2 regions of the Microbacterium sp. Y832 genome follow, and region 1 is predicted to be linked to the other one. Evidence: predicted binding sites of a transcription regulator. Region 1 holds the regulator's gene; the other holds the start of a gene.

Region 1 (3,403 bases):
CGGGAGTCTTGCGCCTGGGACCGTCCTGACCTGCGAGACAATGCACGCATGACAACGCCGGTCGCATCGCCGTTCGCCGAGACGTGGACCCTGCCGCCGACGGTGGCGGCCCGGACCGCGGAGGGCCGCGCTGTCCGCTCGCGCGTGCCGCGCAGCACGCTGTCGCAGCTCACGACCACGGGCCGTGACCCGCTGCGCATCCTCGACGACCAGAACGCGACACGGATCCCCGAACTCGTGCCGCTGCGCACCGAGCGGATGGCGGCGAGTCCGTTCGCGTTCTACCGCGGCACCGCCGCCCTGCAGGCCGCCGATCTGGGGCGGGACCCGCACAGCGGCATCCTCGTGCCCTCGTGCGGCGACGCCCATGTGGCGAACTTCGGGTTCTTCGCGTCACCGCAGCGCACGCTCGTGTTCGACCTGAACGACTTCGACGAAGCCGCATGGGCGCCCTGGGAATGGGACGTCAAGCGTCTCGTCGCCAGCATCGTCATCGGCGGGCAGGCATCCAGTCGGGACGAGACGGTGGTGCAGGATGCCACCCTGGCCGCGGTGCGCACGTATGCGCGTGCGATGGCTGCCCACTCCGCCCGGAGCCCGCTGGACCGGTACTTCGTGCAGTTCGACGTGCGTGCGGTCGCGGCGGCCGCCGACCGCGAGACGCGGCTCGTGCTCAAAGAGGCGATCCGCGACGCCGAGAAGCGCACGGGCGAGCGCGCCGCCCGGAAACTGACCGAAACGCTGCCCGACGGCCGCATGGTGTTCCTCGAGCGCCCCCCCACCATGGTGCACGCGAGCGCCGCTGCACGGGACCGGCTGCACGAGAACGCCCGGGCATACGCCGAGAGCGCCGACATCGACATCCGCCTGCTGATGACGCACTACACCGTGTCAGACCTCGCCCGCCGGGTGGTGGGGGTCGGCAGCGTCGGGACGGTGTGCAGCCTGATCCTCCTGCAGGACGGCGACGGCGGCTCGCTCATCCTGCAGGCCAAGCAAGCCGGTCAGAGTGTGCTCGCGCAGTACGGCGGCATCTCGCAGCCGGCAGCCGCTCACGAGCACATCGACCGCTACGGCCAGGGCGGACGCGTCGTCGCGATGCAGCGCATTCTGCAGGCGACCTCCGACCCGTTCCTGGGACACCTGCGGGCGTTCGCGGGCGACTTCTACGTCCGCCAGTTCCACGACATGAAGGGCGGCCTCGATCTCGAACAGCTCGAGGACCGGCCCTTCCGCGTCTATGCCGAAGCCTGCGCCGCGACGCTGGCTCGCGCGCATGCGCAATCGGCGAACGCCGCGGTGGTGTCGGGATACATCGGCAACGGACGGCTCATCGGCGAGGCGCTGCTCGAGTGGGCCAACGCCTACGCCAGGCTGTCCCGCGCCGACTACGACGCGTTCGTCGCGGCATCCGCGGATCAGTCGTCGTCGTTGTCACGCCCCAGCTGACGAGGCCGCCACACGGTGAGCCCGGTCGAGCGGCGCACGCGCGTGCCGCGACGCAGCGGCACGACGGCCCCGGTCGATTCGGCCACGAAGACGCGCGCACCGGGGCGGCGCTCGAGCTCGGACTGCATGCGCTCCTCGAGCTCGTAGACGCGAGACGTCAGTTCCCGAACCCGACGCTCGAGCTCGAGGATGCGCATGATCGCGGGCAGGCCGATGCCGTCACACGACAGACGTGCGACCTCGCGGAGCTGCTCGATATGCCGCAGCGAGTACCGCCGCGAGCCACCCTGCGTGCGCGCGGGCGTCACCAGACCGAGCCGGTCGTACTGCCGCAGTGTCTGCGGGTGCATGCCCGACAACTCGGCGGCCACCGCGATCGCGAAGATGGGGGCATCTTCGTCGAGATCGTCAGACATCATCGGTCACCCCCTGTCAGCCGCGCGACTTCGCCATGAGGTCTGCCCGCGGGTTCTCTTTCGGCTCGAGCGACTGGAACCGCTCGAGCGCCTCGCGCGCGGCGTCGTCGAGGTGCGCCGGCACGGCGACCTGAACCTCGGCGAGAAGGTCGCCCGTGCCCTTGGATGTCTGAACGCCGCGTCCCTTGACGCGCAGCACGCGCCCCGACGGAGTGCCGGGTGCGACGCGCAGCTTGACGGGGTCGCCGCCGAGCGTGGGCACCTCGATGGTGGCCCCGAGGGCTGCTTCGGTGAAGGTGACGGGCACCTTGACGCGCAGGTTCAGCCCGTCCCGCTCGAAGACGGGGTGCGGGCGCACCGCGACCTGAACGACGATGTCACCGGGCTCGCCGCCGTCGAGCGACGGTCGTCCGCGCCCGCGCAGTCGGATCTTCTGCCCGTCTGAGACCCCCGCGGGGATCTTGACCTTGAACGGCTTTCCGTCTTCGCCCTGCAGCGAGATGGTCTCGCCCTTCGTCGCTGTGACGAAGTCGACGGTCGTGCGTGCCGTGACGTCGGCGCCCTTGGTAGGACCCCCGTAGCCGCGGAATCCGCCCGTCGTCTGCCCGAAGCGGCCCGAGCCGAACCCGGCGCCCTGCTGCTGCCCGAACATGGAGAAGATGTCGTCGAAATCAGCGGCGGAGGCATAGCGTCCACCACCGCGGCTCTGCCCGAACTGCGAGAAGACGTCTTCGAACCCGCCGGCGCCCTGGCCGCCCGCCGTGAAGCGGGCGCCCGAGCCCATGGCGCGGATCTGGTCGTACTCTTGGCGCTGCTCGGCGTCCGACAGCACGGCATACGCTTCGCTGATCTCTTTGAACTTGGCTTCAGCCGCGGCGTCCGCTTGATTCGAATCGGGGTGATACTTGCGCGCGAGCTTGCGATACGTCTTCTTCAGGTCTGCGTCAGAGACGTCCTTGCTGACCCCGAGGACCTTGTAGAAGTCCTTGTCGAACCAGTCTTGACTGGCCATGAACGCCCCTGCCTATTCCGCCGCCACGGCAACCACGACCTTCGCAGGACGCAGTTCGACATCGCCCAGGCGGTAGCCCACCTCGGCGACCTCGACGATCGTCGGGGTCGCCTGCCCCGGCGTCGGAACCTGGAAGATCGCTTCGTGCTGCTGCGGGTCGAAGACCTCGCCGGCGGCGCCGTGAGCGGTGACGCCCAGCTTGGCCACCGCAGCGCGCACCTTCTCGGCGATCACGGCGAAGGCAGTGCCCTCTTCGAGGTCGCCGTGCTTCTCAGCGCGGTCGAGGTCATCGAGCACGGACAGCAGGCTCTTGGCCGCCTCGCCCTTGGCTCGCTCGATCTCGAGCTGCCGCTGCTCTTCGGTGCGGCGCCGGTAGTTGGCGTACTCGGCGGTCAGCCGTTTCAGGTCGGCGAGGTAACCCGACGCCTCGGGCGGAAGATCCACCGCATCGTCGGCCGTGAGCGCGTCGTCCGTCTGGTCGGCGCCGAGGATGTCCTCGACCGTCAGGTCGTCCTGGTGCGACGCG
Region 2 (3,403 bases), on a different contig from region 1:
CTATCGCGCGAGCGAGATCGACGACACCCGCGCCCTCGCCGACGAGGCATCCTGGGGCACCGCGGCGATAACGGCGCGCACGGCGCGACTGAGCGCCCGGTTCCTCGAGATCTGGGCCCGCCCCGCCTCAGTGCTCATCGACGACGACGGCCTCACGCCGATCCTCGACGCCGTCCGGCGGCGCGGCTGGCCGCGCGGCTGGGAGCGGGAGTTCGACTATACCGAGTACCGCGGCGAGCACTGGGAAGTGCACGACGTGAAGTACCTCTTCAACCGGATCTTCAAGCGACTGTGGGCCGACTCCCGTGAGAGCGTCGTCGCCTTCAGCGCCCGTCGCGGCGGACCCCTCTATCCGACCCGCTCATGGAACGGACAGTGGGACCAGCTCGACGAGAACACCCACCTGTACATGGGGTGGGATTCGAAGTACATGCTCACGGCGGTGCAGGGCGTCCTCGAGGAGGCCGGCATCGCTCATGAAGTGTTCGTCAAGTACTCCTACATCGCCGCCGCCATGTAGCGCGCTCCCGGCAGGGAGAGCACCGGGGCGTCGCCGTCCGAAGCCGGAGCGGGTGCCGTCACCTCGATGACGGCGTCCCGCACCTCCTGGGGAGTCGCGTACCGCTCACGCAGGCCCATGTCGCGCAGCCATACGACATCGCACTCCAGATCGTCCACGCGGTAGATGCAGGCGATGGTGCGGAAGGGATCGTGCTCGTCGCGTGATGCGTCCACGAGAATCCATTCCAACGAGGTCAGTCGTTTCAGTGCGTACCTATTGCTCACGTCTTTGACCATGTCCTTCTCTTCGTTGAGCGTGTGGGACCGGGTCGTGCCCCCGTTCAGCCCGAGGGCACGACCCAGTGGAGGGCTTACGCGTCGACGGTCGGGCGCGATTCTTCGATCTTCAGTTCGGAGGAACGGTCATCGGTGTCGATCGAGATCTTGCGGGGCTTGGCCCGCTCGCTGACCGGCAGAGTCACGCTCAGGACACCATTGCGGTAGGTCGCCGAGATGCGCTCGGTGTCGATTCCCTGTCCCAGACTGAGCTGGCGCAGGTAGCTGCCCGCGACTCGCTCCCGAGTGATCCAGGTCACCTCATCGCCTGTCGCGAGCGTGCGCTCGGCGCGGATGGTGAGCAGCTGTCCATCGACGTCGACGTCGACCGATCCGGGATCGACGCCGGGTAGGTCGGCGGTCAGGACGTAGTGGTCGCCGGCCCGGTACAGATCCATCGGCATCTCACGCGGACCCCGACTGCTCTGGCCGAGCATCGTCTGTGCAAAGCGCTCCAGTTCGCGGAGCGGATCATATGTTGCCATCATCATCTCCTTCGAGCGGGCTCGGACGGTGCTCCGAGCGATGGAACTTGAGCCGAAGGGGCTCAAGTGCGAACAGATTAGCACTCTCGCCCTGCGAGTGCCAGCAGGTTTTGCTTCGCTAGAAGGTGGTGTACGTTCCAGGAATAGCTAGCCTAGCTAGCAATTAGGGGAGTGGACAGCCATGGATCTTTCGTCGCCCACGGGCCGAGAGCCCCATCTTCGCGCTCCCGAGGATCGCGTCCCTCCCCCGCTCGTCCTGGTCCTCGGAGCAACCGGCTACATCGGGGGTCGCCTCGTGCCCCGGCTTCTCAATGCCGGATACCGCGTGCGTGTGCTGGCGCGCTCTCGTGATCGCGCACTCGCCTTCCCATGGGGCAAGGACGTCGACGTCATCGAGGGGTCGGCGCAGGATTGCCGGGTCCTCTCGCGCGCGATGGAGGGAGTCGACGTCGCGTTTCACCTCATCCATTCGCTCGGGACCGGCCGGGACTTCGAACAGACCGACCGGACCATCGCGAGAACCGTCGCCGCTGCCGCCGCCGAAGCGGGGGTCGGACAGCTGGTGTACCTGGGTGGCCTGCATCCGCGCGAGGACCTCTCGCCGCACCTTCGGTCACGGGTCGAGGTGGGCGAGATCCTGCGGGCCGGTGGGGTGCCGACCCTCGTTCTCCAAGCGGGAGTCGTGATCGGCTCAGGCTCCGCGTCGTTCGAGATGGTGCGCCACCTCACCGACGTGCTGCCCTACATGCCTGCTCCGCGGTGGGTGCGCAATCGGATCCAGCCGATCGCGGTCCGCGACGTGCTGCACTACCTGATGAGCGCTGCGCGGCTTCCGAACCCGGTCAGCGGCCAGTTCGACATCGGCGGCCCCGACGTCCTCCGCTACGGCCAGATGATGAACGGCTACGCCGTCGAAGCGGGACTACCGCAACGAGCGATCGCCGCGCTGCCCGTGCTGACTCCACGTCTCGCGTCGCACTGGGTGAACCTCGTCACGCCGATACCGCGATCGCTGGCGAGACCCCTCGTGGAGTCGTTGCAGAACGACTGCGTCATGGCGGATCACCGCATCGACGACATCATCCTCCCGCCCGAGGGCGGCCTGACGCCCTATCGCCAGGCCATGCGACTGGCGCTGCGCCGGCTGGGCGAAGACGGAGTGGAGACGAGCTGGCAGGATGCGGGAGTCCTGACAGCGCCCGGAGATCTGCTGCCCAGCGATCCGGATTGGGCGGGGCGCACAGCCTACGTCGATGAGCGGTCGGCCACCTCACGCGCCCCGGTCGAATCGCTGTGGCGAGTCATCTCGGGAATCGGCGGCGCGAACGGCTGGTACTCGAGCCCCGTGCTGTGGGCGCTGCGGGGATGGCTCGACAAACTCGTCGGCGGCGTCGGCCTGGCACGTGGTCGACGCAGCCAGTCCCGACTGCAGGTCGGTGACGCACTCGATTTCTGGCGCGTCGAAGCCGTCGAGCACGGATCGCTGCTGCGTCTGCGCGCCGAGATGAGGGTGCCCGGTGAAGCATGGCTCGAGATGCGGGCGAGCGCAGAAGGCGCGGGTTCCCGCTACCGACAGCGCGCGATCTTCTTTCCGCGCGGCTTGGCCGGCCGCGCGTACTGGCTGGCGGTCCTCCCCTTCCATGGCGTGATCTTCCGGGGTATGGCCAACCGCATCACGGCCGCCGCGGCAGCGGAAACACAGCCGCGGCGAGGCCCCAAAGCGGACGCAGTGAAAGTTCTTTGATCAATCTGCATTCAGGTGCATCCAAAACGGCCATTCGAGGAGAAAGCACTTTCATAGGCGGAAATCACCGCCTTCTCATAAGGAGGAAGACAGTGCGAAAGACAGCAGCTGCCGGCGTCACCGTCGGCATCATCGCGGCCCTCGGCCTCGCGTTCCCCGCGTCGGCATCCACGGCCGATGCCGCCCAGCTCTCGGTGCTGCACGGCATTCCCGACACGCCGGTGGACGTCTACGTCAACGGTGATCTCACGCTCGATGACTTCCAGCCGGGAGATCTCGCCGGGCCGCTCGAACTTCCTGCGGGCGACTACGAGGTCGCCCTCACCGCGCCGGATGC

What was found. The regulator HspR, encoded in region 1, represses chaperone genes until heat shock. The targets are predictions, from matches to a motif close to AAGTTGAGTCNNNNNGACTCAACTT.
Region 2: a site for HspR is predicted at 1,367-1,391, ahead of AC25YV_RS07460 (Hsp20/alpha crystallin family protein). Genes of this name have one in related genera too.

Annotation. Positions count from the first base shown of each region.
Region 1 covers NZ_JBYHFM010000004.1:140,273-143,675, forward strand. Annotated here, with positions in the region: gene AC25YV_RS09340 (hypothetical protein) at 1-29, shown strand, start outside; gene AC25YV_RS09345 (DUF2252 domain-containing protein) at 49-1,449, shown strand; gene AC25YV_RS09350 (heat shock protein transcriptional repressor HspR) at 1,419-1,868, opposite strand; gene AC25YV_RS09355 (DnaJ C-terminal domain-containing protein) at 1,882-2,877, opposite strand; gene AC25YV_RS09360 (nucleotide exchange factor GrpE) at 2,890-3,403, opposite strand, start outside.
Region 2 covers NZ_JBYHFM010000003.1:377,202-380,604, forward strand. Annotated here, with positions in the region: gene AC25YV_RS07450 (DUF262 domain-containing protein) at 1-520, shown strand, start outside; gene AC25YV_RS07455 (hypothetical protein) at 499-735, opposite strand; gene AC25YV_RS07460 (Hsp20/alpha crystallin family protein) at 873-1,322, opposite strand; gene AC25YV_RS07465 (SDR family oxidoreductase) at 1,504-3,066, shown strand; gene AC25YV_RS07470 (DUF4397 domain-containing protein) at 3,159-3,403, shown strand, end outside.